DNA from 2 places in the Serratia sp. KH_031 genome. Region 1 is predicted to be linked to the other one. Evidence: predicted binding sites of a transcription regulator. Region 1 holds the regulator's gene; the other holds the start of a gene.
What was found. Region 1 encodes PhoB, which activates phosphate uptake and scavenging genes when phosphate is short. Its sites were predicted from a motif close to CTGTCATAAAACTGNCNNAT; they were not measured.

Region 1 (16,206 bases):
AGTGCCAATCCGAACGCCTCAAACCCTAAACCCCTCATCCAGCCGGCTCACGCCCAGCCCATTAACCTTTTTCACCTTAATTTGCACCGGGATACGGTCTTTCATCGCTTCCACATGGCTAATCACGCCGATGGTTTTACCCGAGGCATTCAGGCTATCAAGTGCATCCAGCGCCGTGTCCAGCGTTTCTGCGTCTAGCGTTCCGAAACCTTCGTCGAGGAACAGGGAGTCGATGCTGGTTTTGTGGCTAACCAAATCAGACAACGCTAATGCCAGCGCCAAACTCACCAAGAAACTCTCTCCGCCGGACAAAGTGCGGGTATCGCGCAGGGCATCGGCTTGCCAGGTATCTACCACTTGTAACTCCAATGCGTCGCTGGTTTTGCGTTGTAACAGGTAGCGGCCATGCAGTTTGCCGAGTTGGTTGTTGGCTAAAAACACCAAATGATCGAGCGTCAGGCCTTGGGCGAATTTGCGGAATTTATCGCCTTCTTTAGAGCCGATTAACTGATTGAGAGTGCTCCAGTCGTCGTATTGCTGCTGGCTTTGGCTGATTTGCTCGAATAACGTCTGTTGGTTGCGGCGACGTTCACTGTCGCTAGTGAGTTGGTTATTGAGTTCACCTTGGCGCAATTGCAGGTTTTTCAAGTTTTGCGTCAGTTCCGCTAAGGCATTGGTCAGCGCTTCGGTATCTGCGTTTTCTATTAAATGAGCGGGGCGATTTTGTAGATGTTGTGCCAGTGTCTGTTCAGACTGCATCAGCAAAGTATTTACCTGAACCTGACGTTGTTGTAGTCGTTCTTTCAGTTGCCGCAACTGTTGCCGTTGTTCGTCGCTCAGTAATGCGGTGCTGAAGGCGTTTTCGTCGTCAAACTCGCTGGTTGCCAGTGCCTGTTGCCATTGGTTTTCGGCCTGCTGCGCGCGTTCGGTGGACTGTTGCTGCTGCTGTTGCAAACTGGCGAGTTGACCAGCCAGTCGTTCGCGCTGTTCTTGCGCTTTTTGCCAAAGTTCGCTGGCTTGCTGCAATGCTTGTTCGCTGGCGATCTGTTGTTGTCGTAGCTGTTCTCGCACCTGAGCCACTTGCTGTTCGCCAAACAATGCCAAGCGTTGATTGCGTAATTCCGCGAGCTGTTTTTCAGCCGTTTGCAATTGTTGTTGCAGGTGCTCAAGTTGGTCCTGTGTTTCGGTATGGCTTTTTTGCAGCAGGCTGAAACGCTCGTTCAACAAGGCCAGATCTTGTTGGGCTTTTTGTTGCTGTTGTTGCAGTGCAACCTGTGCGTCTTTAGCTCTTTGCACGGCCTGTGCGGTTTGCTCATGTTGCAGCAGAAGTTGTTGATTCTGTTGTTCTTCGTTATCGCAAGTTTCCAACCAGTGTTGTAGACGTTCACTGTCTTGCAGTTGGAAATCGAAAGCTAGCGGGGCACTGAGGGTTTGCCACTGTTGCCGCTGTTTGTTTTGCTGCAACTCTTCCTGTTCCAGCGCGACTTGTTGGCGTTGTTGTTGCTCTTTTAGGTGCTCACTACGGGCACGTAACTCGGTGCCTTGAGTCTGTAACTTATCCTTTTGCGCACGCATTTCATTCAGGCGTTTTTCGGTGTCAGAGAGCTGTACGGCTTGATACTGTTCGATCGCCGGATGTTGCGTTGAACCACAGAGCGGGCAAGGTTCGCCGGGTTGTAAATGGGCACGTTCGGCTTCCAATTTGACTATCAACTGTTCTTGGCGGAACAGTTTTTCAACATCGGCTAGGTGAGCACTTTGCTGTTTAAACTGCTGGCGGAAGCTATCGAGCTGAACATCCATTTCAGCCAGTTGCTTTTGCCGCCCGTTAAACTCCAAACGTTGTTGTTCAAGACGCTGCTGACCCTGTTGGAACAAGGTGGAAAGGGTGAGTAACTGTTGGCGAGTCGGGCGTAATGCCGTCAGTTCAGCCTGACGAGCACGCAAAGTGGTTAACGGATGTTGAGTTTCTAATGCCGTCTGTTGCTGAACCTGTTGGTCCAGCGCTGCATTCAGAGCCGTTATTTGTGTTTGATGTTGTTCAGTCTGTGTCGTTAATTGGGTGCGTTCGGCTTCGATCTGCTGCAATACACGCGTTTCTTCCTGCCATTTACGCTGATTATCGTCATGGGACTTTTGCGTTTCGGCCCGCTTTTGCTGCAACTGATTGATTTGTTGATCGAGCGGTTGCACCTGCTCCTCGATCAGTTTTTGTTGCTGCTGTTGATATTCAATCTGAGCCAGCCGTGCTTTCTGCGCTTGTTCTAACGTCTGTTGTAACGGTACAGCTTGTGCCTGTTGTTGCTCTTGTTGCTGCGTGAGTTGGCTAATCTGCTGTTGTAACGCCTGATTTTCTTGCTGGCAGCGTTGACGTTCGTTAAGTAGCGGGCGCAATTTTTCTGCCGGTTCGCTAAGCGCCAGTTGTTGTAACTGAGGTTCGGCTTGGGCGAGCTCTTGCAGTACGGCGGTTTGCTGTTGCTGATATTCCTGCTGTTTTTGTTGTGCGATCTGCCATTGCTGCAACCATTGTACGTCTTGCTGACGTTGTTGCACTTGTTGGTTAAGTTCTTGCTCTTGAAGGCCAATCTCGGCCAATTGTTGTGTCAGTTGCTGACGTTGTTCGTCATTCAATAACTCAATACCGCTGGCGCGACTGTGCAAGGTATCCAGATCGATTTTGGCTTGTTTATGCTGTTCGAAAACGCGCTCAGACAACAGACCGTAAATCTCGGTACCGGTCAGTTCTTCCAGCAGTTCGGCACGATCGTTGGCGTTGGCGTTAAGAAAAGCGGCGAACTGTCCCTGCGACAGCATCATCGATTTGGTAAAACGGCCGAAATCCAACCCGGTAATGGTGGCGATTATTTCTAACTTATCGCGCACTTTATCCGCCAAGATTTTGCCGTCTTCCAATAGTGCTAGTTCTACTTTGGGCGCTTGCAGGTTGCCTTCGGCATCACCTTTGGCGCGGCGCTGGCTCCAAAAAGCGCGATAACCCACCCCTTTAACTTCGAATTCAACTTCAGCCAGTGATTCCGCCGTATGGCGCGTCATTAACTCGTTTTGGCTTGGGGTGACGTTCAAGCGCGGCGTCTCGTGATACAACGCGAGACAGATAGCATCTAGCAGCGTGGTTTTTCCGGCACCAGTCGGGCCGGTGATGGCGAATAAACCATTGCTGGCGAAAGGTTCAGCGGTGAAGTCTATTTTCCATTCACCTTGTAAGGAGTTCAGGTTTTTTAACCGTAGGCTCAAAATCTTCATGCCATTGGCTCCTCGTCATTTTGCTGTACGTTTTCTACCACTTGTTGGAACATTTGCCGCATCCGTTGCTGGCGCTCAGGAGGGATCTCCGATTCCAGCGCCAACCGACGCTCGAACACTTCCTCCACGCTGAGTTCGTTCAGCGTTTCTTTATCTTGCTGGGCGATCACCTGACGGCGTTGCTCTTTGCTGCGGCGCAGTAGCACCACTTCCACCGGTAACTCGTCAGCCAATAGCTGAATGCGGCGTTGGATATCGCTGAGGTAGTCTTGGGTTGCGACTTCAATATCCAGCCACACTGGCAACTCGCCATGATAATCGGCGAACTGCTGCAATTGTTGCTCGATCTGCTGTAAATCACCTTTGATCAACTGCATCGGTTGAAACTGAGGAACCTCCAATGGCGTGACCCGTTGTAACTCGCTTGGTGAGAACTCGACCAAATACACGCTTTTAGCGCTGCCTAGCTCATCGAAACTCAATGGGATCGGCGAGCCGCTGTAGCGGATATGTTCTGATTTAGCGACTTTCTGTGCGCGGTGAATATGCCCAAGAGCGATGTAATCGGCTGGTGGGAACGCCTGCGCCGGGAAGGCATCGAGGGTGCCAATATAAATATCGCGTACCGAGTCGGAAGTGGTGACGCCAACGGTGGTCAAATGCCCGGTAGCAATGATCGGCAGCAGCAACCCTAACGCATCGCGACGGGCGCAGGCGGCTTGATACAACATCTGATAATGCTCGGCGATGGCTTCTTGTAGTGCTTGCTGTTTCTGCGTGCCCGATTCCCCGGCGCGGCTAGTCAGTAGATCGCGTGGTCGCAGGAATGGAATGGCGCACAGTACCGCCCCCGGTTTTCCATCCAACTGATTTAATACCAGAATTTGTTTTTCGAGCTGTTCCTGCGCGTTGGCAATCACGGTGGTATTCAGACAAGAGAGTAATTCACGCGATTCATTCAGGGTGGCGACGGAATCGTGGTTACCGCCTAACACCACTAACTGGCAGCCGGTGCGCTGTAACTCCACCACAAAGCGGTTGTACAGTTCGCGAGCGTAGCTCGGTGGTGAACCGGTATCGAACAGATCCCCTGCGATGATCAACACATCCACCTGTTGCTGTTCCACCTGCGCAATCAGCCAGTTGATAAAAGCTTGATGTTCGGCGGCGCGGCTTTTGGTGAAAAAGTACTGGCCAAGGTGCCAGTCGGAAGTATGGATGACTTTCATGATAGTCTCGGGCAACCACAGAATGCCGATGATTATAAAGCGGTAAGTCATTGCTGTCGTGGCGCATTGATGATGACGGTAGGATGATTTTTCTTAGACTGGGGTAATATTCGCTAGGAACATCGGTCACGATCGAGCTATTTTCTTCATAAATCTGTCACAAAACTGACGCATAATGGCGCCCGTAATCAACCTAGATCGCTAACACATTGGCAGGATTGACGATGGCAAGACGCATACTGGTGGTGGAAGACGAAGCGCCTATCCGTGAGATGGTGTGTTTTGTGTTGGAACAAAATGGTTACCAACCGTTGGAAGCCGAAGATTATGACAGTGCCGTAACGCGCCTGTCTGAGCCGTTCCCTGATTTAGTGTTACTCGACTGGATGTTACCCGGCGGCTCCGGTATTCAGTTTATTAAACACATGAAACGTGAAGCACTGACCCGCGAGATCCCGGTGATGATGCTGACCGCACGCGGTGAAGAAGAAGACCGAGTGCGTGGGTTGGAAGTCGGGGCGGATGATTACATTACCAAGCCTTTCTCACCCAAAGAGCTGGTAGCGCGTATTAAAGCGGTGATGCGCCGTATTTCACCGATGGCAGTAGAAGAAGTGATTGAAATGCAAGGATTGAGCTTAGATCCTTCTTCGCATCGCGTGATGGCGAATGAACAGGCGCTAGATATGGGGCCGACCGAGTTCAAACTGTTGCACTTCTTTATGACCCATCCTGAGCGTGTATATAGCCGCGAGCAGTTGCTTAATCACGTTTGGGGCACTAACGTTTATGTGGAAGACCGTACCGTTGACGTGCACATTCGCCGGTTGCGTAAGGCGCTGGAGACCAGTGGTCATGACAAGATGGTTCAAACCGTTCGAGGCACCGGCTATCGGTTCTCAACGCGTTACTGATAGCAGCAACGCGCTGGAGAAAATGCCGTGCTAGAACGCTTATCCTGGAAGAGGCTGGCCTTGGAGCTGGCCCTTTTCTGTTTGCCCGCCATTCTGCTCGGGCTGATTTTTGGTTATCTACCTTGGTTCCTCTTGGTTTCTACACTGGCGGCGTTGGTGTGGAATTTCTATAACCAAATGAAACTGTCTTATTGGTTGTGGGTCGATCGCAGCATGACACCACCTCCCGGCCGTTGGAGCTGGGAACCCTTGTTTTACGGTTTGTACCAGATGCAGCAACGTAATCGGCGGCGGCGGCGTGAGTTGGCGTTGTTGATCAAGCGGTTCCGCAGTGGCGCTGAATCACTGCCCGATGCGGTGATCATGACCACCGAGGACGGTAATATTTTCTGGTGTAACGGGCTGGCGCAGCATCTGTTGGGGTTCCGGTGGCCGGAGGATAATGGTCAGCATATCCTTAACCTACTGCGTTACCCGGAATTCAGTCATTATCTGCAACAGCGCGAATTTTCCAAACCATTGAACTTACAACTGAATAACGATCATTATGTCGAATTTCGCGTGATGCCGTATTCCGAAGGGCAGTTGTTGATGGTGGCGCGTGACGTAACGCAGATGCGCCAACTGGAAGGGACGCGGCGTAATTTCTTTGCCAACGTGAGCCATGAGCTGCGCACGCCGTTAACGGTGTTGCAAGGTTATTTGGAAATGATGCTGGATGAAGAAATAGACGGCTCGTTACGCGGTAAGGCGCTGGGCACCATGCAGGAACAAACCAAACGCATGGATGGTTTGGTAAAACAATTGCTTACGTTATCGCGCATTGAAGCTGCACCGCTACTCGAAATGCACGAGCAGGTGGATATTCCATTAATGCTGCGGTTGTTGCAGCCGGAGGCGCAATCACTCAGCAATGGTCAACACGAGATTACTTTCCGCGTGAATGAAAACCTCAAGGTATTTGGTAATGAGGATCAGTTGCGCAGCGCAGTTTCCAATCTGGTGTATAACGCCGTCAACCACACACCAAACGGCACCAATATCGAAGTGAGTTGGCAACAAACGCTGCAGGGCGCGCAGTTCCAGGTCAGTGATAATGGGCCGGGCATTGCCGCCGAACATATTCCTCGTTTGACCGAGCGTTTCTATCGTGTTGATAAAGCCCGCTCACGCCAGACGGGGGGCAGCGGATTGGGGCTGGCGATCGTCAAACATGCGTTAAGCCATCATGATGCGCGCTTAGAAATCCTCAGTGAACCGGGGATCGGCACTCGCTTTATCTTTACCTTGCCTGCACGGTTGATTGTTCCTGCACCTTTGTCAGAGAATGCGGTGAAAAATTAACACGCGAGATGCTGGTATGACCCGATTGACTCAAGGATTGTTGCTTTGTCTGGCGCTACTATTGAGCCGTGGCGTGCTGGCGCAACCGGATGGCATGCTGTCGGGCAATCTGTCGAGTGTCGGTTCTGACACTTTGGCGAACCTGATGGCGTTGTGGGGCAGGGATTTTAGTCAGCATTACCCCAACGTTAACTTACAAATTCAAGCTGCGGGTTCCTCGACGGCACCAACCGCATTGGCTGCGGGGGCTGCGCAACTTGGGCCGATGAGCCGCCCAATGAAAGCTGCCGAAGTGTCAGCTTTCGAACATCGTTATGGCTATGCCCCGATGGCGGTGCCGGTAGCGGTTGATGCGCTGGTGGTTTTAGTGCATCAAGACAACCCGCTGCGTGGATTGAACCTGCATCAGCTCGATCAAATATTTTCAGCCACTCGTCGCTGTGGTGAGAATCAACAATTGGATAATTGGGGCGCGTTGGGCTTACAGGGAAGCTGGGCACAGCGCTCGATCCAGCGCTTCGGTCGTAATTCGGCCTCTGGCACTTACGGTTATTTCAAACTGCGTGCACTGTGTGGTGGTGATTTTATCTCTAAGGTCAATGAGTTGCCGGGGTCCGCTTCAGTCGTTCAAGCGGTAGCGGGCTCGCTCAATAGCATGGGTTATGCCAGCATCGGTTTTCGCGCCAGCGGTGTGCGGCTATTGCCATTAGCCGCGACGGGTAATCACTATGTCACGCCTAATGAAAGCAATGTGCGCAACGGCAGTTATCCGCTGTCGCGCTATCTGTACATCTACATCAACAAAGCACCGAATCAGCCGTTAGAACCTCTCACTGCCGCCTTCCTCGACCAAGTGCTTTCTGCTGAAGGGCAGAGATTGGTCAACCACGATGGCTATCTGCCTTTGCCGCCTGATACTTTGGCTAAAACCCGAAAAACCTTGGGATTGGAGTAGGCAATGTTTTTCTGATAATGAATATCGTACGCAATAACTCCGTTCTGTTCGGCTTTTTCGTGCATTTTATGCCGGTTAATTTCACACTTTGTGAGTTTGTGGTGCAAAAAACATACAAATCATGTTCGGTATATTTATTGATAATCCATATGATCAACTGGAGTGTGAAAGTTATCTGGTCGATCACTCTGCTTTTTAGAATGCACCTTGTCATTAGACGCTATAAAACGTTAAATTGGCGCCCGTTGTCGGATTAAACCTCCATTTTATAACTTCTAAATTTTTGCTCATCTCCACGTTGGTCAGAGATCAAAACGCTAGGTGTCTGCGTTTTTGGGTTCTTATTGGCGAGCGTTGAGTGGACAAACTGACAACCGGACGGAGTTACCTCCGTCACGAACGCGGGCCATTTTTTTCCATTTTGAACAGGCAACACGACATCGTATGAGTCATCGTTTAGCATCAAAAGATATTCTGGCATTAGGTTTTATGACCTTTGCCTTATTCGTCGGGGCTGGGAACATCATCTTCCCGCCGATGGTAGGTTTGCAGTCAGGTGAGCACGTATGGATTGCCGCTATCGGCTTTCTGATTACTGCCGTGGGTTTGCCGGTCATGACCGTTATCGCGCTGGCGCGCGTGGGTGGTGGTATCGATGCCCTGAGCTCGCCGATTGGTCGTAAAGCCGGTTTACTGCTGGCGACCGTCTGCTATCTGGCTGTTGGGCCACTGTTCGCGACGCCACGTACCGCGACCGTTTCCTTTGAAGTGGGGATCGCCCCGCTGACGGGTGACGGTGCGATGCCGCTGTTTATTTACAGCCTGGTGTATTTCGCGCTGGTGATCGGTATTTCTCTGTATCCGGGGCGTTTGCTGGATACCGTCGGCCATATCCTTGCTCCGCTGAAAATCGTTGCTCTGGGCGCGTTAGGTATCGCCGCTCTGATGTGGCCAGCGGGCGCGCCGATCCCGGCTACCGAGGTTTACCAGAACGTACCTTTCTCTTCCGGTTTCGTTAACGGCTATCTGACCATGGATACGCTGGGCGCACTGGTGTTCGGCATTGTTATCGTTAACGCCGCACGTTCCAGAGGGGTGAAAGACGCGGGTCTGCTAACCCGTTACACCATTTTGGCGGGTTTGATTGCCGGTGTGGGTCTGACGCTGGTCTACCTGAGCTTGTTCAAACTGGGTTCCGGCAGCGGTGTATTGGTGCCGGGGGCGACTAACGGTGCGGTGATCCTGCATGCTTACGTGCAGAATACCTTCGGCAGCTTGGGGAGCTTCTTCCTGGCAGCCTTGATCTTTATCGCCTGTATGGTGACTGCGGTTGGCCTGACCTGTGCCTGCGCCGAGTTCTTTGCTCAGTACCTGCCTTTCTCTTACAAGACGCTGGTGTTTATCCTCGGCTTGTTCTCGATGGTGGTGTCCAACTTGGGTCTGAGCCACTTGATTCAGATCTCTATTCCTGTGCTGACTGCGATTTATCCGCCGTGTATTGTGCTGGTGGTATTGAGCTTCACTCTGCGTTGGTGGAACAGCGCATCGCGGATTATCGCCCCGGTGATGCTGGTTAGTCTGTTATTTGGTATCCTTGATGCAGTGAAAGCTTCCAGTTTTGAGCACTTGCTGCCATCCTGGAGCACCCATCTGCCACTGGCTGGACAAGGTTTGGCTTGGTTGCCACCTTCCTTGCTGATGTTGGTACTGGTAGCGATTTATGATCGAGTTTGTGGCCGCAGCCAAGTTGCCGCGCACCAATAATCATCCGGTCTGAATTATGGGCCACGGACAAGTCCGTGGCTTTTTTGCGTATTAGAGACAGGTCTTTTCATGCAACAGGAATCTACTTCTCCCCAACCGGCCAATAAGCTAAAACGTGGCCTCAGCACGCGTCATATCCGTTTTATGGCGCTTGGCTCTGCCATCGGTACCGGGTTGTTCTACGGTTCGGCAGACGCGATTAAAATGGCGGGTCCCAGCGTACTGCTGGCGTATCTGATTGGCGGTATCGTCGCTTTCATCATCATGCGTGCGCTGGGCGAGATGTCGGTCAACAATCCGCAGGCCAGCTCGTTTTCGCGTTATGCGCAGGATTATCTCGGCCCAATGGCGGGTTATATTACTGGCTGGACCTACTGCTTTGAAATCCTGATCGTGGCTATTGCTGATGTTACGGCATTCGGCATCTATATGGGTGTCTGGTTCCCGGAAGTGCCGCATTGGATCTGGGTGTTGAGTGTGGTGCTGATTATCGGCGCGATCAACCTAATGAGCGTTAAGGTGTTCGGCGAGCTGGAGTTCTGGTTCTCGTTCTTCAAAGTTGCCACCATTATCATCATGATTGTTGCCGGTATCGGCATTATCGTGTGGGGGATTGGCAACGGTGGCCAGCCGACCGGCATTCATAACCTGTGGGTTAACGGCGGATTCTTTAGCAACGGTTTTATGGGCATGATCCTGTCGCTGCAACTAGTGATGTTTGCCTATGGCGGTATCGAAATCATCGGTATTACCGCGGGTGAAGCCAAAGATCCGAAGAAGTCGATCCCGAAAGCGATTAACTCTGTACCTTGGCGTATTCTGGTGTTTTACGTGGGGACACTGTTCGTCATCATGTCTATTTACCCGTGGAATCAAGTAGGTACTAACGGCAGCCCGTTCGTACTGACTTTCCAACACATGGGTATCACGGTCGCTGCAGGCATCCTGAACTTTGTGGTGATTACCGCCTCTTTGTCGGCAATTAACAGCGACGTGTTCGGCGTTGGCCGTATGTTGCACGGTATGGCTGAGCAGGGCCACGCGCCAAAAATGTTTAGCAAGATTTCCAAGCGCGGTATTCCGTGGGTCACCGTCTTGGTGATGATGGCGGCACTGCTGATTGCGGTGTACCTCAACTACATCATGCCGGAAAACGTGTTCTTGGTGATTGCTTCGCTGGCGACCTTCGCTACCGTGTGGGTATGGATCATGATCCTGTGCTCGCAGATCGCCTTCCGCCGTAGCCTGAGCAAAGATCAGGTGAAAAAATTGGAGTTCCCGCTGCGTGGCGGTGTGTTCACCTCAGTGCTTGGTATTATCTTCTTGGTATTCATCATTGGCTTAATTGGTTACTTCCCAACCACGCGCGTTTCTCTGTACGCCGGATTAGTGTGGGTGGTGGTACTACTGGTGGGTTATTATGTGAAAGTCAGTCGCCAGAAAAAATTGGCGCAATTGGCTGAACAACAAGACTAAAAATAAGAACACCGGTCATGCGCCGGTGTTTTTTTATCACTTTTCATCCATATCCTCATCGGCTGAAGTTCGCACTTCCAGCACTGGGTAGTTTTCACAAAGTCGTTCGTCATCATTTTCGCGTGCGCAGCGCGCCAGTACTTCGCGGATGTCTTGCATACTGCTACTCAACGCGCTCAGCGAAGGTTGCAGGCTGCGGATCATCTGGCTTTCGTCCAGCGTGGCGCTGTGCAGGCAACCAATAAACATCAGGGTTGCTAAGGTGGTAAATATTCGGTGTTTGAACTGCTTCAGCAATGATCGTTCTCCTTATCAGTGGTGCCAGTGCAGGTATTAACCCTGTTTTAACCCGTAAAGAGAAGGGGATGGAGATATCTGCTGGCAATTGGCGGAAGATAATTACCAGCAGACATCATTTCGTCAGTTGAGGTCAGGAAATGTTGTCTTCAATATGCTGTGGTGCCAGCATGCAGCGCATGTCGTTACCGGTTGGTGTTTGGTGGATTCGTAGATCAAACTCGCCGATCACAGAATAGATATGGTCAAAAATATCCGACTGAATTCCCTCATATTCTGCCCATACGGTGGTATTGGTGAAGGCATAAATTTCCAGCGGTAGGCCTTCCGGCGTTGGGGCTAACTGGCGCACCATTAACGTCATATGCTGATGAATACCCGGATGTGCACGTAAGTAGGCTTGTAAATAGGCGCGGAAGGTACCGAGATTGGTTAGGCGGCGGCCATTGAGTGGAGAACTGAGATCGAGTTGCACTTGGCGGTTATATTCACCCAATTCTTGGTTTTTATCACTGAGATAGCGTTGTAACAGCGGATTGCGCTCCAGACGCTGTAACGCCTGTTCCGTCAGAAAGTGTACGCTGGTGCCGTCAATATTGAGGCTGCGTTTGATGCGGCGACCACCGGATTCAGACATCGAACGCCAGTTCTTGAACGAGTCGGAAATCAGCGCATAAGTTGGGATGGTGGTGACGGTGTTGTCCCAGTTGCGTACCTTGACGGTGGTCAGCCCGATATCGGTGACCGCACCGTCAGCGCCGTATTTCGGCATTTCCAGCCAATCACCAAGTTTGAGCATATCGTTGGCAGAAAGTTGAATACCGGCGACCAGACCGAGGATCGGATCTTTAAACACCAACATCACTACTGCGGTCATCGCGCCCAATCCACTCAATAGCAGTAGAGGGGACTTACCGATTAACAACGAAATAATAGTGATGCCAATCAGGATCGCCGCAACCAGTTTTACCCCTTGGAAAATGCCGCGCAGAGGTAATTGGTTGGCGAGTGGGTTTTGCCGTAGCATCGCCAGCAATGTATCGAGCAGGGAAAATAGGGACAGCAGGGCGAATATCAGGATCCAGACTTGCGCCGCGGTAGTAATAACCGCTTGTGTTTGTGTGCCGTTATGCAGCCACAATACGGCTTGGATATTGATGATGATCCCTTGCAACAATAACGCCAGGCGCTGAAAAAGTTTGTGCTGCGTAATAGCTTGCTGCCAAGTGTGTTGCGATTGCTGACCACGCCGCAATAGTGGCGTCAATACCAAACGGTGCAGCACCAGATGAATCACCACTGAAACCAGTACGATCAACCCCAACACCATAATCAGCGACATCATGCCGTTGAATTCAATACCAAACTGCGCCAGCCACAAGCTTATTTTTTGTTGCATAACCCCTCGCCAATAAAAAACATCCTATTGTTCAAAAGAGGGATAGCCTACGGTCTGAGGCGCATGATGTATTCCTGTTTACTCTTTTTTACATTGCTTATCCTCTCCACCCCCAGACTCCTCCCTGAAATTACACTGTAAAGATGAGGGGATGTAATGACTCTCGTGGCATGGTGCGCAGTAATTCAATATTGTCGGAGAACTTTATGATTAACGCTTGGCATCTACCTGTTCCTCCTTTCGTGGTGAAAAAAGGGCAACAACTGGAAATCACGCTTTGGCTGCAGGCCGATGAGCTGCCGGAGCAAGTTTTTCTGCGTGCTGAGCCCGATAACGAAGAGTGGTTATTGACCATGAAGGGGCAAACCGTTGATGGACGGCAGCGCTATCGTGCCAATCTGACTCTGAACGAAGGGGAGGCTACGCGTCGTTACTGCTTCAAAATGCTGTGGGCGGATCGTCAACGCTGGCTTGGTCCGTTGGGCTGGTCAGAGACGCCATTGGGGCAGTTAGAACAGTTTGCGCTTGATCAGCCTGATAATGGCCCTGATTGGGTCGCCGATCAGGTGTTCTACCAGATTTTCCCCGATCGTTTTGCCAGCAGCGGGGCAGAGCACGGCATTCAGAGCGGGAGTTACCGCCATCACGCGGCGGGTTGTGATGTGGTGCGCCATGATTGGCATCATCCATTGGATGGCAGTCACGCAGCCTCAACGTTTTATGGCGGTGATTTGGATGGCATCAGTCAACAATTGCCCTATCTACAAAAGTTGGGTGTGACCGCGTTGTACCTCAACCCGATATTCACCGCGCCGAGCGTCCATAAATACGATACTGAAGATTATTATCAGGTTGATCCGTACTTTGGTGGCAATGAGGCGTTGCAACGTTTGCGAGTGAGTACTCACCAGGTGGGTATGAAGCTGGTACTGGACGGCGTGTTTAACCATACCGGCGATTCACATCCATGGTTCGATCGTCATCAACAGGGGGATAATGGCGCCTGTCACCATCCAAATTCACCGTACCGTGGCTGGTTCAATTTCTACCCGGACGGGACGGCGATGAGTTGGAAGGGCAACGCCAGCCTACCGAAGCTGAATTTCGCTGAGTCAGAAGTTGCTGAAGCGATCTACCGCGGGGAAAACAGCGTGGTACGACATTGGTTACGACCGCCGTATAGCATCGATGGTTGGCGGTTGGATGTGGTGCATATGCTGGGTGAAAACGGCAGTGCCAGCGGTAATTTGCGGCATTTGGCAGGGATTTATCAGGCGGCGAAACAGGAAAATCCACAGGCCTATGTGTTTGGCGAGCACTTTGGTGATGCGCGTCGCTGGTTGCACGCTGGAGTAGAAGATGCGGCGATGAACTATATGGGGTTTGCTCTGCCGCTGCGGGCATTTCTGGCAGGCGTAGACGTGGCCCATCATCCTGCTCAAATTGATGCCACCGACTGTGCGCAATGGATGGACGGTTATCGAGCCGGGTTACCGCATAATCGACAATTAATTATGTTTAATCAGTTGGATAGTCATGACACCGCACGTTTCTTCACGCTATTGAATAACAACGCTCGGCGAATGCAGATGGCCGCGGTCTGGCTGATGAGCTGGATCGGTGTGCCTTGCCTGTATTACGGTGATGAAATCGGCTTAGATGGCGATAATGATCCGTTATGCCGTAAGCCGTTCCCGTGGGATGAAAAACAGTGGGATCAGCCGTTGTTGGCGCTATTCCAGCAATTGATCGCACTACGCAAACAGAGTGAAGCGCTGCGTTACGGCGGTTGTCAGGTTCTGTATGCCGAAGGGGAGACGTTGATATTTGTACGTATGTACCAACAAGAACAGGTATTAGTGGCGTTACAGCGCGAGGGTAATAGCTGGGTAACATTACCGCATAGTCCGTTATTGGTCGCGGGGGAATGGCAAAGGCTAGTTGGGGACGGTGAGTTGAGCCATATTCGCCATGGCGAGCAATTGTTATTGACAGCAGAGTCGGCAACATTATGGCGGTTAAAATAATATAAATATACCCGTCATACTTTAAACTGCATTTTTCGTTGAGTTTATTATTAGGCTCTTCCATGAGCCTAATTTCTTCGATATAAATTGCAGATCGATTATGTTAGTTTTTCTTGCAACCTTGAGCCTCAAAATCACTCTTAGACATATAAGTGACGCTAGGGAGATAATCACCCATGGTGGTCACCGCTTGTTGTGGGTCCATAATATTCGGGATGTTTTGTATAGCTTGGGTGAAACTAGTATTAGACAACATATTCCTCATCATCAACATACCATCGTCAAGACGGTCAGCACCATCACCCGCATCGGATAGTTTGATCCAGTTATATCCACACTTATCAATGGCATTAACGGGTTTATCCTGTTCACGGCTAGCGGCGATAACATAATTGTTATCACTATCGGTTTGTAAGTTTTCATCGTAGACACAACCACTGAATTTCTGGGTGTAGAACTCATACGAACAGATTGACCAATAACGCATATCACCAGTGCCCATTATTGGGTCACCTTTGAATGTTTTTGGCGTTGTCGGTAATTTTCCTCTCAGCACAGCCACTTCACCTAAATTACGGCTTAAGGTCGCTTCCAAATATTTGTTATCTGGGTTACCGAATAACGCATTCTTCATTAATGTTCTATACATCACTAACCGATTGACCTGCCAGACTGCAGGGTCTTGCGGCGGTGCGGCAGCGAGGAGTTTAGGGTAAACCTCTTCACTGGGTGGTGGGCCTACGAGTATGTCCTGTGCGGGTTGCAATATGTCACAAGCCTCTTGACCGGTAACCGTGGTTTTGTCTTCATTTTCGACCACTAATTCAGGGAAGCCCACGCCACCTAAAATATCGGTTTTGTCATCTGCAGCATAGATACGATAAAAAACAATCATCTTCCCATCATCTCTATTGGCATATAGCGTGTTGGGTTCTGCGCCAGAGGTTGGTTTTAAACCTTCCTTCAGTTCAATACTATAATTACGTATTTTGGTATTGCGTTGATTGTTTTCGATAAAAGGATTTACCGAACCATCTTGTGCCGGATTGATATGCTGGTCATTAATAATATCTATCCCACTACCTGCATCATTGTAACTGACATAAGAGATATAACGAGCATGTGGATACTGAGCCTGTAAAAACACCTTTTTACCCGCAGGGATGGTAAATTGCGCTGACCAATAATTAGCAAACTCATCAGGTAATAAGCTGGCATTTTTATCGTAAGGGCCGATCCAGAAACAAGTGTTTTTCTCTGGTGGGGGCGGTGAAGGAGACGGTGACGGTGTGAACTCAGTATTGCTAGAGTCACATGCTGATAAAGATAGGAGTATAGCGCAGAGGACAATGGGGTTTTTTCTCATAATATATAATCCTTTTTTATTTTCTAATGTAGGGTGATAAGACATTTACTTTTATATTGTATAATTAACATTGCTAATTAATTTTGGTTGTTTATTTTCTGTATTCCTCCATTTTTTGTTGCATGCTGGAAAGTCTATCCAGAATGTATGTCTCTTATGGACAAAAATTTT
Region 2 (16,206 bases), 870 kb from region 1:
CATTGGAACGATTGGGGTGTGGGTTGGCATCAATCGACGGTGATTTATCACAATTCACCTTATGTGATTCATCACACGACCATTATCAATAATCATAATACGGTATGGAACCACCCTCAGCCTGTGGTTGGAGAGCCGCATTTTGCTCCAATACATCATGACGTTGGACAACCGCATTTCGCACCGAACCGGAGCAATTTCACACCAAGCCCACGTGGGGGACATGAGGAGCTGCATACCCGCCAACCATCGCATATCGCAGCTAGACCCCAGTTTGCGCCGGGGCCAGTACGTATCCCAGAGCAACATCGGGAACCCCATATACAGCAGCAACAGATGGGGAATATGACTTCTCGCTTTGCCGGAGAGCATGCAGATATTGGGCGAGGGTTAACGTCTTCCCATATGCTGGATAACGTCACCCATCGGCATCGGTTATTTTAAGGTTTGATCAACGCGCCTGCGTAATCCAGCTGTCGCCAAGCCTCATAGACCACCACGGAAACCGCGTTAGACAGGTTCATGCTGCGGCTTTGTTCCTGCATTGGGATGCGGATTTTTTGTTGTGCGGGCAGGGCGTCGAGGATCTCAGCGGGTAGGCCACGGGTTTCAGGGCCAAATAGCAAATAATCTCCCGCTTGATATGTCACCGCACTGTGTGCCGGAGTGCCTTTGGTCGTCAAGGCGAACAGTCGTTGTGGGTTTTCGCTGGCAACAAAAGCCGCGTAATTAGCGTGGCGTTTGATGTGGGCGAATTCGTGATAATCCAATCCAGCACGGCGCAGGCGCTTGTCATCCCATGGGAATCCCATCGGTTCAATCAGATGTAACTGGAAGCCGGTATTGGCACATAGGCGGATGATATTACCGGTGTTTGGCGGGATTTCTGGTTCAAATAAAACGATGTTCAACATATACAAAGCCCCTCATAACGAGGGGCGCAGAATAACAAAAACCTAAGCATTGGCCTACCGGATTAGCATTGCTGTCTTAGCGTTGATACAACGGAAGCCACAGCACTAAACGCAAACCACCCAGCGGACTATCTTCGGCTTTAACCCAACCACGATGTTGGGTGACGGCAGCCTCGACAATCGCCAACCCCAAACCGGTTCCGCCGGATTCACGATCGCGAGCTTCATCGGTTCGATAGAACGGACGGAAAATTTGTTCGCGGTCTTCTGGGCTCACGCCTGGGCCATCATCATCGACAGTGATGGTAATTCCTTGATTATCCACACTGAAGGCGACAGCAATGCGCGTATGTGAATAACGTAGGGCGTTACGCACGATGTTCTCTAGCGCGCTATCTAGTGCGCTAGCGTTGCCGTATAGCGACCAAGGACCGGGTGGTGAATCGATAGTTAGCTGTTTACCCATCTGTTCAGCTTCGAAGCTGGCGTTATCCAGCATATCGGCCCACAGCTGGTTAGCTTTTAATATCTCACGTGCCAGTTCACTTTTTTGCTGACCGCGTGACAATACCAACAGATCGTTAATCATCGAATCCAGACGTTGCGCTTCGGTTTCGATACGCTCTAGCTCACGTCCTTCGCCATGACGACGGCGTAACAGCGCCGTAGCCAATTGCAGACGGGTCAATGGGGTGCGCAATTCGTGGGAGATATCGGAAATCAGCCGCTGCTGAGCCGTCATCATGCGTTCCAATGCACTGACCATCTGGTTAAAACTGGCTCCGGTGGCCAAAAACTCTTGCGGCCCGGCTTCAAGCTCCGGGTGTTGCTTCAAGTTGCCACGAGCCACATCGTCGGCGGCGTTTTTTAGGTTTCGCGCCGGTTTTGCCAAACTCCAAGCCAACCACAGCAGCAGAGGTGCACTGATCAACATGGTGACGATTAACAACAGTAACGGTCTATCGAACAACAAGTTAATAAAATCGGACTGCGGGCTATTGGATGGGCGAATCAGGTAAAGCTGGTAGTTATCCTCGCCATCTCGTACGGCAAAGGGGCCAACGACTTCGGCACGACCGTATTTCTTTTTCTTCGGATAGTCTGAGTTATCAGACTGCCCGATGAAATTACGCATGATCTGAACTTCGTTACGTTGAGCTCCGAGCATCCGACCTTCGCTAGTGACTAAGATCAAGCGTTGGCCTGGCGGTGCCCATTTGTCGATTGCGCGCAGCAAACGACGCCACCACATTAGATCGTTCGGTGGGTCGTTTTGCAGTTCGGCTTCGACGTGCTGCTCCAACATCGCCCCTTGCCGCTGCTCACTGGGCAACAGCGTGGTCATTTGGCGGGTGTCGAGCTTCGGCACCATCAACACCAGCATTAGCACTAAGGCCAATGTGAACCAGAAAATGGCGAAGATACGTGCCGTCAAACTGTTAATCATGTTGCCGATACCATCAGGTAGCCACGACCACGCAGAGTTTTGAACCACGGATGGCCGTCTTTACGATCTGGCAATTTACGTCGTAGGTTGGAAATATGCATATCGATAGCGCGGTCGAATGGTGTCAGGCGTTTCCCCAAGACTTCTTGGCTCAGCAATTCACGCGATACCACTTGGCCGAGGTGCTGTGCCAATAAATATAACAGGGTGAATTCGGTACCGGTCAGATCCAGCGTCTGTCCATCGAAATTGGCTTCTTGGCGACCTGGATTGAGCTGCAAGCCATCGACGTCCAGCGTGGGTGCACCGGTATCGACGCTTTGCTGTTGCTCACTCCAGTTCGAGCGACGCAGGATGGCTCGGATACGCGCCACCAGTTCACGATCATTAAAAGGTTTCGGTAGGTAGTCATCAGCACCTAATTCCAGCCCCAAAACGCGATCCAGTTCACTGCCGCGAGCAGTTAGCATGATCACTGGTGTTTGGTGGTTTTGACGTAATTCTTTCAGAGTGTCGATGCCGTTTTTCTTCGGCATCATGATATCAAGCAACAGGAGATCGATGGAGCTGTCCAGTAGCGACAACGCCTGTTCACCATCGTGCGCCACGATGATGTTAAACCCTTCCATTTCAAGCAGTTCTTTCAGTAGCGAGGTGAGCTCGCGGTCGTCGTCAACTAGCAGAATTTTATTCATTTTGATTTACCTCCAGACGCAAAATACGTCATCAACTGTTGGCATTCCATGACTTTACGTAGTTTTACATGCCCTGACGCAGGTTTGCAGGTGCAGCAGTACACTGCTCCTCGTTGATTCGCAAAGTGAGCACAAACGAGGAGTGAAAATGCGTAAGGTGACTGCAGTAGTTATGGCATCAATGTTGGCAATAGGTTCTACCGCTGCCTTCGCTGCTGACGCTACACAGGAAACTACGCCGCCTCCAGCTAAAGATGTAATGCCACAGAATCCTGGTCAGCACCATATGTTCGAGGGTGTCAGCCTAACTGAACAACAACGCCAGCAAATGCGTGATTTGATGCAACAGGCTCGCCACGATCTACCTAGTGTCAATGTAGCTGAAATGGAAGCAATGCATAAGCTGGTGATTGCAGACAAATTTGATCAAACCGCGGTGTACGCACAGGCGGAAAAGATGGCTCAGGAACAGGTTAAGCGCCAGGTCGAAATGGCCCGAGTACGCAACCAAATGTATAACCTACTGACGCCAGAGCAAAAAAGTGTTTTAGACCAGAAACATCAGCAGCGTATGCAGCAGATGCAGCAGATGCAGCAGATGCAGCAGATGGAGCGTCAAATTTCTGGTTTGCAGCAAACTTCTGCCCAGAAGTTGAGTATGACCGAGTAGTACCCCTGTTTTTCCTTGCCATAGACACCATCCCTGTCTTCCCCGCCATGATGGCGGGGCTTTTTTTGCCTGTTATTCCGCTATACTCTTTCCCTCCTAATTTTAACCGGGATCTGTCATGGAACAGCAATATGCTCGTCTGGTGAAGTCTGCTGCGCTTGCCGCTACAGTGTTGGCTTCCATACTGCTGCTGATCAAAATTGTTGCCTGGTATTTGACCGGCTCTGTCAGCTTGCTTGCGGCGCTGGTGGATTCGCTGGTGGATATTGCCGCGTCGCTGACCAACCTGTTAGTGGTGCGTTATTCCCTGCAACCCGCTGATGAAGAACACGCTTTTGGTCATGGCAAAGCTGAATCGTTGGCGGCGCTGGCACAAAGCATGTTTATCTCGGGTTCCGCCTTGTTTTTGTTCCTCACTGGCTTTCAGCATTTGTATGCGCCACAAGAGCTACGTGCGCCCGGTGTTGGGATTGCGGTCACGGTGGTCGCGCTGCTGAGTACCATGGTTCTGGTGACTTACCAGCGTTGGGTGGTGAGAAAAACCCGCAGTCAGGCGGTTCGCGCAGATATGCTGCATTATCAATCAGATATCATGATGAATGGTGCTATTCTTATTGCGTTGGGATTAAGTTGGTATGGTTTCCAGCGGGCGGATGCGTTGTTTGCGTTGGGAATTGGCGTCTACATTCTCTACAGCGCATTACGCATGGGGTACGAAGCGGTGCAATCGTTGCTAGATCGTGCCTTGCCTGATGATGAACGTCAGGCGATTATCGATGTGGTTTCATCTTGGCCAGGAGTGAAAGGGGCGCATGATTTACGCACTCGTCAGTCCGGGCCGACGCGTTTTATCCAACTGCATCTGGAAATGGACGATTCGTTGCCGTTGGTGCAGGCGCACGTGTTAGCTGAGCAGGTTGAACAGGCTTTGTTACATCGTTTCCCCGGTGCGGATGTGATTATCCACCAAGATCCTTGCTCGGTGGTTCCAGCAAGTCGACAAGGGCATTGGGAGCTATAATCAAGTTAGGGTTGCCTGCTGATGGGAAGTAAGGAATTATCTGGGTTAGCTCAGAGTGCCATGTCGGTTTTTTACCGCAAATTTGTGTGACGTGAATCAATTCAGCAGACTGTTTTTGATATAATATTCAGCAATCAGATTTGAAAGCAGATTTGCTGTGTCCGGAGTGATTGTTGGACAGTCGGCAAATAGAACATTCTCAAGAAATTGCATCTACAGTTCAGAGGTAGTCATGATCAAGAAAATCGGTGTACTGACGAGTGGCGGTGATTCGCCGGGTATGAACGCTGCTATCCGTGGTGTTGTGCGTGCTGCACTTAGTGAAGACCTAGAAGTTTTTGGTATTCAAGATGGCTACCTCGGGCTGTATGAAGATCGTATGAAGCCATTGGATCGTTATAGTGTGTCCGACATGATCAACCGTGGCGGTACTTTCCTTGGCTCCGCACGCTTCCCTGAGTTTAGGGATGATGCAGTACGCGCTAAGGCGATTGAAAATCTGAGACGCCGCGGGATAGATGCGCTAGTGGTTATTGGTGGTGATGGCTCTTATATGGGGGCTAAACGCCTGACCGAAGAGGGGTTCCCATGCATCGGCCTACCTGGCACGATTGATAACGACATCAAAGGTACCGATTACACCATCGGTTTCTTCACCGCGTTGGAAACCGTCGTTGAAGCCATCGACCGCCTGCGTGACACCTCTTCCTCCCATCAGCGTATTTCCATCGTAGAAGTGATGGGGCGTTACTGTGGTGACCTGACCCTAGCGGCATCAATCGCGGGCGGTTGTGAGTTTGTGGTATTACCGGAAGTTGAGTTCAACCGTGAAGATCTGGTTACAGAAATCAAAGCGGGTATCGCAAAAGGTAAAAAACACGCCATCGTGGCTATTACCGAGCATATCTGTGATGTGGATGAGCTGGCTAGATACATCGAAGAAAACACCAAGCGTGAAACGCGTGCAACAGTTCTGGGGCATATCCAGCGCGGCGGGGCTCCGGTGGCTTATGACCGCATTTTGGCTTCACGCATGGGCGCTTACTCTGTTGAACTCCTGTTGCAAGGCCACGGTGGTCGCTGCGTGGGTATCCAGAACGAGAAGTTGGTTCACCATGACATTATCGACGCAATTGAAAACATGAAGCGTCCGTTTAAAAATGACTGGCTGGACTGCGCCAAGAAGCTGTATTAATTCTGCGCTTCACCCTGATACTCAATAGCCTCCGTTCGCGGGGGCTTTTTTTCGTCCTTATTGATGCATATTCCATAATCGTCTAGTACCAAATTTTTTATTCTTTAATTGCGAGGAAAGTTTCTGGCAGGCTCTGATGCTAAATCAACCGATTGAGGTTGCGATTATTTTCCTGGGGAGTCTGTCGATGCGTAAATGGGGTGTGGGTCTGTCATTGGTGCTGTTGGCGTCGAGCGCGATGGCGAAAGATATTCAATTACTGAACGTTTCTTATGACCCAACGCGTGAGTTCTATCAGGAATATAACATCGCGTTTGGCAAATACTGGCAGCAGAAAACTGGCGATCACGTCACGGTTCGTCAATCCCACGGCGGCTCTGGCAAACAGGCAACCTCGGTGATCAACGGTATTGAGGCTGACGTAGTGACTCTGGCGCTGGCGTATGACGTCGATGCCATTGCTGAACGAGGACGTATTGATAAAGATTGGATCAAGCGTCTGCCGGATAACTCGGCTCCTTATACCTCAACCATCGTATTCTTGGTGCGCAAAGGTAATCCTAAACAGATCCACGATTGGCCGGATTTGGTGAAACCGGGCGTTTCCGTGATTACTCCCAACCCGAAAACTTCGGGTGGTGCGCGCTGGAACTATCTGGCAGCTTGGGGTTACGCGCTACATCACAACAACAACGATCAAGCCAAAGCGCAGGATTTCGTTAAAGCACTGTATAAAAACGTGGAAGTGTTGGATTCCGGTGCTCGCGGTTCGACTAATACCTTCGTGGAGCGTGGCATTGGTGACGTATTGATCGCTTGGGAAAATGAAGCGTTGTTGGCAGCCAAACAACTGGGACAAGACAAGTTTGAGATTGTGACACCAAGCGAATCTGTGCTGGCAGAACCGACCGTTTCGGTGGTGGATAAAGTGGTCGATAAACGCGGTACTCGTGAGATTGCTACCGCTTATCTGAAATATCTGTACTCACCAGCCGGGCAGGAAATTGCCGCAAAGAACTACTATCGCCCGCGCGATGCGGTAGTTGCCGCCAAGTTCGCCGATAGTTTCCCGAAACTGAAGCTATTCACGGTGGATGATACCTTTGGTGGCTGGGCACAAGCGCAGAAAGTGCACTTTGCCACTGGCGGCAAGTTTGATGAGATCAGCAAGCGCGATTGATGGTCTTCTAACGATAAAAAAACCCCGGCGAGCCGGGGTTCTGTCATTTCAGCAAGCCGAAAACTTAGGCTTTCTTTGCAGCAGCCGCGGCTTTAACGATCACAGCGAAAGCGTCAGCTTTCAGTGATGCGCCACCGACCAATGCGCCGTCGATGTCTGGCTGGGTGAACAGCTCAGCAGCGTTTTTATCATTAACGGAACCGCCGTACTGGATGATCACTTGCTCAGCGATCGCTTTGTCTTGTTTGGCGATATGGTCACGGATGAATTTGTGAACGGCTTGTGCTTGTGCTGGGGTAGCAGATTTACCGGTACCGATCGCCCAAACTGGCTCATAAGCGATAACCACGCCTTCGAAGGCTGCAGCACCTTGAGTTTTCAGCACGGCGTCGATCTGGCGAGCACAAACTTCTTCGGTTTTGCCCGCTTCATTTTCTGCTTCGGTCTCACCGATGCACAGCACTGGGATCAGACCTGCTGCTTTCAGTACCGCAAATTTTGCTGCGATCGCTGCGTCAGTTTCTTTGTGGATCGTGCGACGCTCAGAGTGACCGATGATGATGTACTGCGCACCAACATCTTTCAGCATATCTGCGGAAACTTCACCGGTGAATGCGCCAGACAGGTTAACGTCTACGTTCTGCGCGCCCAAGGCGATGCGGCTACCGGCCAGTGCATGTTTAGCTTGGTCCAAGTACATCACTGGTGGTGCGATAGCGACGCCACAACCATCAACGCTGCTCAATTCATTGCGCAGACCAGCGATCAGTTCGTTAACCATGTGGGTGCTGCCGTTGAGCTTCCAGTTACCCATAACTAATGGATGACGCATGTTTTTTCCTCCAATAAGGGGACACAAGAGTAGAAATAACCACTGCCGGGTGGCAGTTAACCTGCCCAACAGTATAGAGATCAATAAGCGTAAAGGCTTTGCTTTTTGTCATTAATTACCCAGCTATCAGGGTTCAGATAGCGCCAGCTTAATCGGTTCAACAGCGAAAGTTATCCCTTTATCGCCGTTATCTGCCACCACATAGCGAATGGCGCCAGTATGTTGCTGGTAAAAATGTGAACCTTTGCCTTTTTCCAGCAAGTTACTGACTTTTACGATGCTTTTCTCCACGGTTAGCGTGGGATCAAATTGACGCATCAAAGCCGCCATGTAGTTGATAGCTATCGCGCGAGCGGCTTTTTCCTCGTTACCCTGCAAGGGTAAGTGTGTTATCTGTAACGTCTTGATTTTACCCGTGCCTTTTTCCAACGCGGTGGAGGCGTACAGATTTTCATTCAGCTTGCTGGCGGCTCGCGTCAGCAGTGGAGTATCCCCTTCAGTGGCGGGAATAGCACGAAATTCACCGATCGGTAAGGTTGGGTTGTCGCGATTATATTTTTCGCGGAATTTGACGATGGTCAGATCAAACGTGGGGGCTCCCGCCAGTAAATAAGGCGCGGTTGGTTGCTCATTGGCTGCATTAGGGGGATCGGCCCAAGCGCTGCTGAAGGCTAAACAGAGGTAAATGGCGGTGGTAACTTTTTTCAGCATGGCATGCATTCACGAAATCAATGACAAAGTGAGTTCCGATTAAAGCGAGTATATGGGGGCGTTGTCAAAGATCCCACAGTAATTCGCTCAGGAGTCTGCTAGGCGTCATCGCGCGCAGACACTCTATGTTACACTGCGGCGCAGAATATGGGCAGATTAACAGCGCAGGAATCAATGACATTACAGCAGTGGTGCTTTTCGTTTAAAGGCCGTATTGGGCGACGTGATTTTTGGATCTGGATGGGAGCATGGCTGGTTCTAATGGTGATCGCCTTTACACTCGCCAGCTACAACTGGGTACCGATTCAAACCATCTCATTCTTTATTGTCGCCTTGCTGTGGCCGACGGCTGCGGTGTTGGTTAAACGCCTACACGATCGCAACAAAGCGGGCTGGTGGGCGCTGTTGTTGATTCTGGCGTGGTTGCTGGCTGTCGGTAACTGGCAGATGTTGGCACCGATCTGGCAGTGGGGTGTCGGGCGTTTTGTCCCAACGCTGATTATCGTGATGATACTGATCGATCTCGGTGCATTTGTCGGTACGCCGGGCGATAACCGTTTCGGCCCGGAAGCCGAACCGGTCAAGTACTGGTAACTTACCAGTATTGTTCGCTGGTCATATGACCGGGTTTGCGGCGCAGGTGTTTGGTCATGCCGCGGGTTTCTTTCAGCAGTTGCTGGGTATCGCGCACCATTTGTGGGTTACCGCATAGCATGACGTGGCTGGTTTCTACATTGATAGGCAAACCGACCGCCGTTTCTAGTTGACCACTTTCAATCAGTGCAGGAACGCGCCCCGTCAAAGTTCCTGCGACTTCCTCCCGGCTGACGACGCATTGGATGCGCAGCTTACCGTTATAACGCTGCTCCAATTGCTGCATTAATGGTAAATAGCTCAGGTCTTGCGACAAGCGGGCGGCATGTACCAACACTAAGTTTTTGAAGCGGTCCAGCCCTTTACCTTCCTGAAGAATGGATAAATACGGGCCGATAGCGGTACCGGTCGCCAACATCCATAACGTCTCGCAATCTGGCACCTCGTCCAGCACGAAGAAGCCCGCGGCCTCTTTAGTCACCATCACTTCTGAGCCGGGTTGTAGTTGGTTGAGGCGTGGGCTGAGTTTCCCCTCCGGTACCGTGACCAGGTAGAACTCCAGATTGGCATCGTTGGGAGCGTTAACGTAAGAATACGCCCGCTGTACTCGTTCACCATTCACCTCCAACGCCAGTTTGGCAAATTGCCCCGCGGTGAAGGGATCAATTGGCGCATGAACGGTGATGCTGAATAAGCTCTCTGTCCATTGCTCTACCTGCGTCACTTTGCCATTAACCCATTCAGCCATTACTCAACGCTCCCGATTTATAAACTCGTTTGTTGTGGCGTCATCTTATTGCAAGTCGATGAAAATAATTATCGATTAAATGCTAAAGATGAAAGGTGATTATCGTCAGACGTACAGTTTAATTTACGAGGATGGCGGTGTTTTCTGCCAGTCTATTTGCGAACAATCATGACCCCGGCTCTCGCTAAAAAAAACAGATTTGTTAACCTATGCCACCGCAGAAGGTTGCCCATTTATTGTGTTAATTCATCAAAAATTAATATTTTAGAAAAGATAATGAGAAAATTAGAGAATTTTCACCTGCTCGTGATGTTGATCTTGCTAGTGGCCGTTGGCCAAATGGCACAGACTATTTATGTTCCTAATATTGCCGAGATGGCGCAGGCGTTATCGGTACGTGCTGGCGCGGTACAACGCGTAATGGCAGCGTATTTGATGACTTATGGTTTTTCGCAACTGGTTTATGGTCCTTTGTCGGATCGTATTGGTCGCCGTCCGGTGATTTTGAGTGGGATGATGATTTTTATGATCGGGGCGTTAGGGGCATTGCTGTCTAATAACCTGAACATGTTGGTCGCCGCCAGTGCGATCCAAGGGTTGGGTACCGGGGTGGCCGGGGTGATGGCGCGTACCATGCCGCGAGATTTGTACGCGGGCACCTCATTACGTTATGCCAACAGCCTGTTGAATATGGGTATTTTGGTGAGTCCGTTATTGGCTCCGATGATCGGTGGGGCATTGGCGCTGTTCTTCGGTTGGCGTGCCAGCTATGCCTTCCTACTTGTGTTGTGTCTTGGTGTGGCGTTTGCCATGTTCCGTTGGTTGCCGGAAACTCGTCCGCAACAAACAGAAAAACGGGCGATGCTATCCAGTTTCCGTCAGTTGTTGTCAGACCGTAGTTTTAGCTGCTATCTGGTGATGCTGATTGGCGCATTGGCAGGAATTGCAGTATTTGAAGCCAGTTGTGGCGTGCTGATGGGCGGTGTTCTGGGGTTGAGCGGTTTGACCGTGAGTATCCTATTTATCCTACCGATCCCGGCGGCGTTCTTTGGCGCTTGGTATGCCGGGCGTGACGGTAAAGCTTTCCATCAACTGATGTGGCATTCGGTGATTAGTTGCCTGTTGGCGGGATTGATGATGTGGATACCGGGCTGGTTCGGGGTGATGAATATCTGGACGTTGATCGTTCCGGCGGCATTGTTCTTCTTTGGTGCGGGGATGTTGTTCCCACTGGCAACGACTGGCGCGATGGAGCCGTTCCCTTATCTGGCAGGTGCTGCGGGTGCATTGGTCGGTGGGATGCAGAACATGGGGTCTGGTTTGGCGACGTGGCTATCGGCGATGTTGCCACAGACTGGGCAGTTCAGCCTAGGGTTACTGATGTTTGCCATGGCGCTGTTGATTCTGCTGTGTTGGTGGCCGCTATCTAACCGAATGCAACACCAAGGTCATACCGCATAAAATACCAGGGCGCCAATTCAAAATCAGCGCCCTGACTTTTTACAGCAAGAATGTGTGCAACGCAGGGTCTTTGCGATCCAGATAATGGGTCGAACGGATACGGCGAATGGTGCGCGATTTACCACGGATCAACAGGGTTTCGGTGGTTGCCATATTACCTTTGCGACTGATACCGTCCAGCAGATCGCCTTTGGTGATGCCGGTGGCGGAGAAAATCACGTTGTCGTTACGCGCCATATCGTCCAATAGCAAGACTTTCCCGGCCTCAATGCCCATCTCTTTGCAACGCGCTAACTCGGCCTCGCCCATACGACGATTCTCGGCATTGTCGCCTTTCACCTCATGGCGTGGTAGCAAACGCGCCTGCATATCACCGTCTAATGCGCGGATCACTGCCGCTGAGATCACGCCTTCTGGGGCACCGCCGATGCCATACATCACGTCAACTTCGCTTTCTGGTATACAGGTGAGGATGGAAGCCGCCACGTCGCCGTCTGGAATGGCGAATACTTTCACACCCATTTGCTGCATTTGGGCGATCACGCCATCATGGCGCGGTTTTGCCAACGTAATCACAGTCAATTCTGTTAGCGGTTTGCCGAGGCGATTGGCAACATTACGCAGGTTGTCTGCTAACGGCAGATTAAGATCGATAGCGCCACGGGCTTCGGGGCCAACCACCAGTTTTTCCATATACATATCTGGTGCGTGTAAGAAGCTACCACGGTCGCCCACCGCCAGTACCGCGAGTGCATTGGATTGTCCCATGGCGGTCATGCGAGTGCCTTCGATCGGATCGACGGCGATGTCTACCGCATCACCTTTGCCGCTACCCACTTGCTCGCCGATATACAGCATTGGCGCTTCATCGATCTCGCCTTCACCGATAACAATACGACCATCAATATCGACGTTATTGAGCATAATGCGCATTGCGTTAACGGCGGCACCGTCGGCGGCATTTTTGTCACCGCGCCCGAGCCATTTGTAACCGGCCAGTGCGGCAGCTTCGGTGACGCGGGAGAACTCGATGGCTAATTCACGTTTCATGGCAAACCTGCTAGTGATAAAAGGAAGGAAATATTGATGAAGTCTATCACAGCGTGCAGCGAGGCAAAAAAAAGCGCCGCCCGAGGGCCGCGCTAATCAGGGGGAAACAACAGATTAACTTAGTCGTGATCTTCCCACGCCTGCGCGCGTGCGACGGCTTTTTTCCAACCGCTGTAACGGAAGTTACGTTCGGTGGTTTCAATACCTGGGCGGAACTCGCGCTCAATGGTCGCTTTGCTCTTCACTTCATCCAGATCATTCCAGTAGCCCACCGCTAGACCGGCAAGGTAAGCGGCACCCAGCGCCGTGACTTCACGCACTTCAGGGCGCTCAACGCGGGTTCCCAAGATGTCGGACTGGAACTGCATCAGGAAGTTATTGGCGACTGCGCCACCGTCCACTCGCAGCGATTGCAGACGGGTATTAGCATCGGCTTGCATCGCATCCAGCACGTCACGGGTTTGATAAGCGATAGACTCCAGCGTCGCACGGATGATGTGGTTGCTGTTCACGCCACGGGTCAGGCCGAAGATAGCCCCGCGGGCATACGGGTCCCAATAAGGCGCACCCAAACCGGTAAATGCGGGCACCACATACACGCCGTTGCTGTCTTTGACCTTGGTGGCGAAGTATTCGGAGTCGGTGGCATCGCTGATTAACTTCATCTCGTCACGCAGCCATTGGATAGATGCACCGCCGATAAACACCGCCCCTTCCAGCGCGTAGTTCACTTCACCGCGTGGGCCGCAGGCGATGGTGGTCAACAGACCGTGACTGGAACGTACTGCTTCTTTGCCAGTGTTCATCAGCAGGAAGCAGCCGGTGCCGTAAGTGTTTTTCGCCATCCCCGGCTGAACACAGAGTTGGCCGTACAGCGCCGCCTGTTGGTCACCGGCGATACCGGCGATGGGAATACGCGTCCCGCCTTTACCACCGATGTTGGTTTGGCCGTAAACTTCGGATGATGGACGAACTTTTGGCAGCATGGCGCGTGGAATATCCAGCACTTCCAGCATACGCTCGTCCCAATCCAGCTCGTGGATGTTGAACAGCATGGTACGAGAGGCGTTGGTGTAATCGGTGACGTGCACCCGTCCTTGCGTCATTTTCCACACCAGCCAGGTGTCGACGGTACCGAACAGCAATTCGCCACGCTTGGCGCGTTCGCGAGCCCCCTCGACGTTATCAAGGATCCATTTTACTTTGGTGCCGGAAAAATACGGGTCAACGACTAAGCCAGTGTTATGACGGATGTACTCTTCCAGACCATCACGCTTGAGTTTTTCGCAGATATCCGCAGTACGACGACATTGCCAAACAATGGCGTTATACACCGGTTTGCCGGTTTCCTTTTCCCAGACGATAGTAGTTTCACGCTGGTTGGTGATACCGATACCGGCAATTTGATCGGAGCTGATGTCGGCTTTTGCCAGCACTTCGACCAGCGTAGAGCTTTGGCTAGACCAGATCTCCATCGGATCGTGTTCGACCCAGCCCGCTTTTGGGTAGATTTGCGTGAATTCGCGCTGGGAAACCGCCACGATATTCGCATCATGATCGAGTACCACAGCGCGTGAGCTGGTGGTTCCTTGGTCGAGAGCAACCATGTATTTTTTTTCAGTCGTCATGCTGTTAATCCTGCTGTTGTTAACCGGTCTACCCTTCATCCGTTAGGACGAAGGGTATCGAATTGCACCAATCACGCCTTGCGTTGTTGGGCTTTAGTTGTAGGTTCGTCTTCCACTACACAGACATCACATGGCAAGTGGCGACCAATCAGGGCGCGATAGCCGAAGGCACCTAGACCAGCACCGAGAATTGGGCCAAAGATCGGAACTAGGAAGTAAGGGATGTCACGGGCGCCAGTAAAGGCAACTTCACCCCAGCCTGCCAGATAAGCAAACAGTTTCGGGCCAAAATCACGAGCTGGGTTCAGTGCGAAACCGGTCAATGGCCCCATTGAAGCACCAATTACCGCGATCAAGATACCGATCAACACCGGTGCTAGCGGGCCGCGAGGAATGCCGTTGCCATCGTCGGTCAGTGCCAGAATCAGACACATCAGGATGGCGGTAATCACGGTTTCTACCAAGAATGCCTGCATGACAGAGATATGCGGATTCGGGTAAGTCGAGAAGATACTCGCTAGGTTGAGGCTTTCAACGCTGCCACGCACCATATTGTGGCTGGCTTCAAAGTCGATAAACAGGTTGTAGTATAACCCGTAGACCAACGCTGCTGCGCAGAAGGCTCCGGCAACCTGCGCAACAATGTAAGGAAGTACTTTGCGTCCATCAAAGCAGGCAAACAGCCATAGTGCGAGGGTAACGGCTGGGTTCAGGTGCGCGCCGGAGATGGCGGCGGTCAGATAGATGGCCATGGAAACACCCAGGCCCCAAATGATACTGATTTCCCACTGGCCGAAGCTGGCACCTGCCAGTTTCAGCGCCGCAACACAACCTACGCCAAAGAAGATCAACAGGCCGGTACCGAGGAACTCGGCGATACATTGGCCTTTTAAGGTAGGGCTGGTGGTTTGGCTCATAATGTTGTTGTCCTGAGAGACGGTTATCGGTTTATAGATCCGATGGAGGTAACCTTCGGTCTATGGGTACATTTTTTATATTTCGTCCAATTTTTGAATTGAGGACGTGATGTGAATTTATCGTTAACGAGCATAAACGAGAAATAGCGAAATCATAATCTGTGTACTCCGTCATAAAATTGAGCGAATTCGCGCCATGAAGCACTTTTTCTGCGCGATAAAAGTGTGATCTGACCAGTGCTTTAGTTTCTATTCATTAACAATTCGTGTGACGAAAAGGGATCTTCTTTCGGTTTTTGCTGATAGTCGTGGTCAGAAAATTGCTACAAGCTGCTTGGGAAGCCAGTATGCTGCTAGACAGTGGGGGGCAGGCTACTTACAATCGATTGTATTGGGAGAAGCATTTTATCGAGACAGGCGCGTTTTCTACTTAGCGCGTGTCACCTGGCGCGAGCATATTCGCAGCAGCTGCAACTTGATTTGCGGCGCTACTTATAAATGTACGCCTTGCTATCATGAGGGGACTGAAGAATGTCATTTGAAGTATTTGAAAAATTGGAGTCAAAAGTTCAGCAGGCGATTGATACCATCACTTTGTTGCAGATGGAAATCGAAGAGCTGAAAGAGAAGAACAACACCCTGTCGCAGGAAGTTCAGAATGCCACTGGTAACCATGAGTCATTGGTGCGTGAGAACCAGCAACTGAAAGAAGAACAGCACGTATGGCAAGATCGCCTGCGTGCGCTGTTGGGTAAAATGGAAGAAGTTTGATCCGTTTTACTCTGCGATTGAAAAGGGCACCGCAAGTGCCCTTTATCATATCTGGAGGTTACTCGATATCGAGTGGTTCTTCAGAAAGGATGATGCCGGTGTTATCGGCATACAGATGATCGCCAGAGAAGAAGGTGACGCCACCGAAGTTGACGCGAACATCGCTCTCGCCAATACCTTCACTCGCAGCACCCACAGGAATGGCCGCCATCGCTTGAATGCCGATGTCCAGTTCTTCCAAGTCGTCTACTTGGCGCACCGCACCGTAAACTACGATCCCTTCCCACTCGTTCTGAGTCGCTAACGCAGCTAATTCTGCATCAATTAACGCGCGTCGTACCGAACCGCCACCGTCAACCAGCAGCACTTTAC

Region 2: AC3ISQ_RS21145 (MIP/aquaporin family protein) is a predicted target of PhoB. The motif match lies at 15,232-15,251, and genes of this name have one in related genera.

The regions. Positions count from the first base shown of each region.
Region 1 is NZ_CM174496.1:3,799,994-3,816,199, reverse strand. Features, by position in the region: gene sbcC (exonuclease subunit SbcC) at 19-3,264, opposite strand; gene sbcD (exonuclease subunit SbcD) at 3,261-4,493, opposite strand; gene phoB (phosphate response regulator transcription factor PhoB) at 4,718-5,407, shown strand; gene phoR (phosphate regulon sensor histidine kinase PhoR) at 5,435-6,751, shown strand; gene AC3ISQ_RS17070 (PstS family phosphate ABC transporter substrate-binding protein) at 6,768-7,706, shown strand; gene brnQ (branched-chain amino acid transport system II carrier protein) at 8,151-9,470, shown strand; gene proY (proline-specific permease ProY) at 9,540-10,946, shown strand; gene AC3ISQ_RS17055 (hypothetical protein) at 10,983-11,243, opposite strand; gene AC3ISQ_RS17050 (mechanosensitive ion channel family protein) at 11,377-12,642, opposite strand; gene malZ (maltodextrin glucosidase) at 12,849-14,669, shown strand; gene AC3ISQ_RS17040 (hypothetical protein) at 14,773-16,035, opposite strand.
Region 2 is NZ_CM174496.1:4,671,841-4,688,046, reverse strand. Features, by position in the region: gene AC3ISQ_RS21220 (DUF3300 domain-containing protein) at 1-444, shown strand, start outside; gene trmL (tRNA (uridine(34)/cytosine(34)/5-carboxymethylaminomethyluridine(34)-2'-O)-methyltransferase TrmL) at 441-914, opposite strand; gene cpxA (envelope stress sensor histidine kinase CpxA) at 991-2,361, opposite strand; gene cpxR (envelope stress response regulator transcription factor CpxR) at 2,358-3,056, opposite strand; gene cpxP (cell-envelope stress modulator CpxP) at 3,205-3,726, shown strand; gene fieF (CDF family cation-efflux transporter FieF) at 3,845-4,747, shown strand; gene pfkA (6-phosphofructokinase) at 4,980-5,942, shown strand; gene AC3ISQ_RS21185 (sulfate ABC transporter substrate-binding protein) at 6,130-7,122, shown strand; gene tpiA (triose-phosphate isomerase) at 7,187-7,954, opposite strand; gene AC3ISQ_RS21175 (DUF1454 family protein) at 8,081-8,665, opposite strand; gene AC3ISQ_RS21170 (DUF805 domain-containing protein) at 8,840-9,259, shown strand; gene fpr (ferredoxin--NADP(+) reductase) at 9,261-10,007, opposite strand; gene emrD (multidrug efflux MFS transporter EmrD) at 10,284-11,468, shown strand; gene glpX (class II fructose-bisphosphatase) at 11,508-12,518, opposite strand; gene glpK (glycerol kinase GlpK) at 12,638-14,146, opposite strand; gene AC3ISQ_RS21145 (MIP/aquaporin family protein) at 14,218-15,063, opposite strand; gene zapB (septal ring assembly protein ZapB) at 15,595-15,834, shown strand; gene rraA (ribonuclease E activity regulator RraA) at 15,893-16,206, opposite strand, start outside.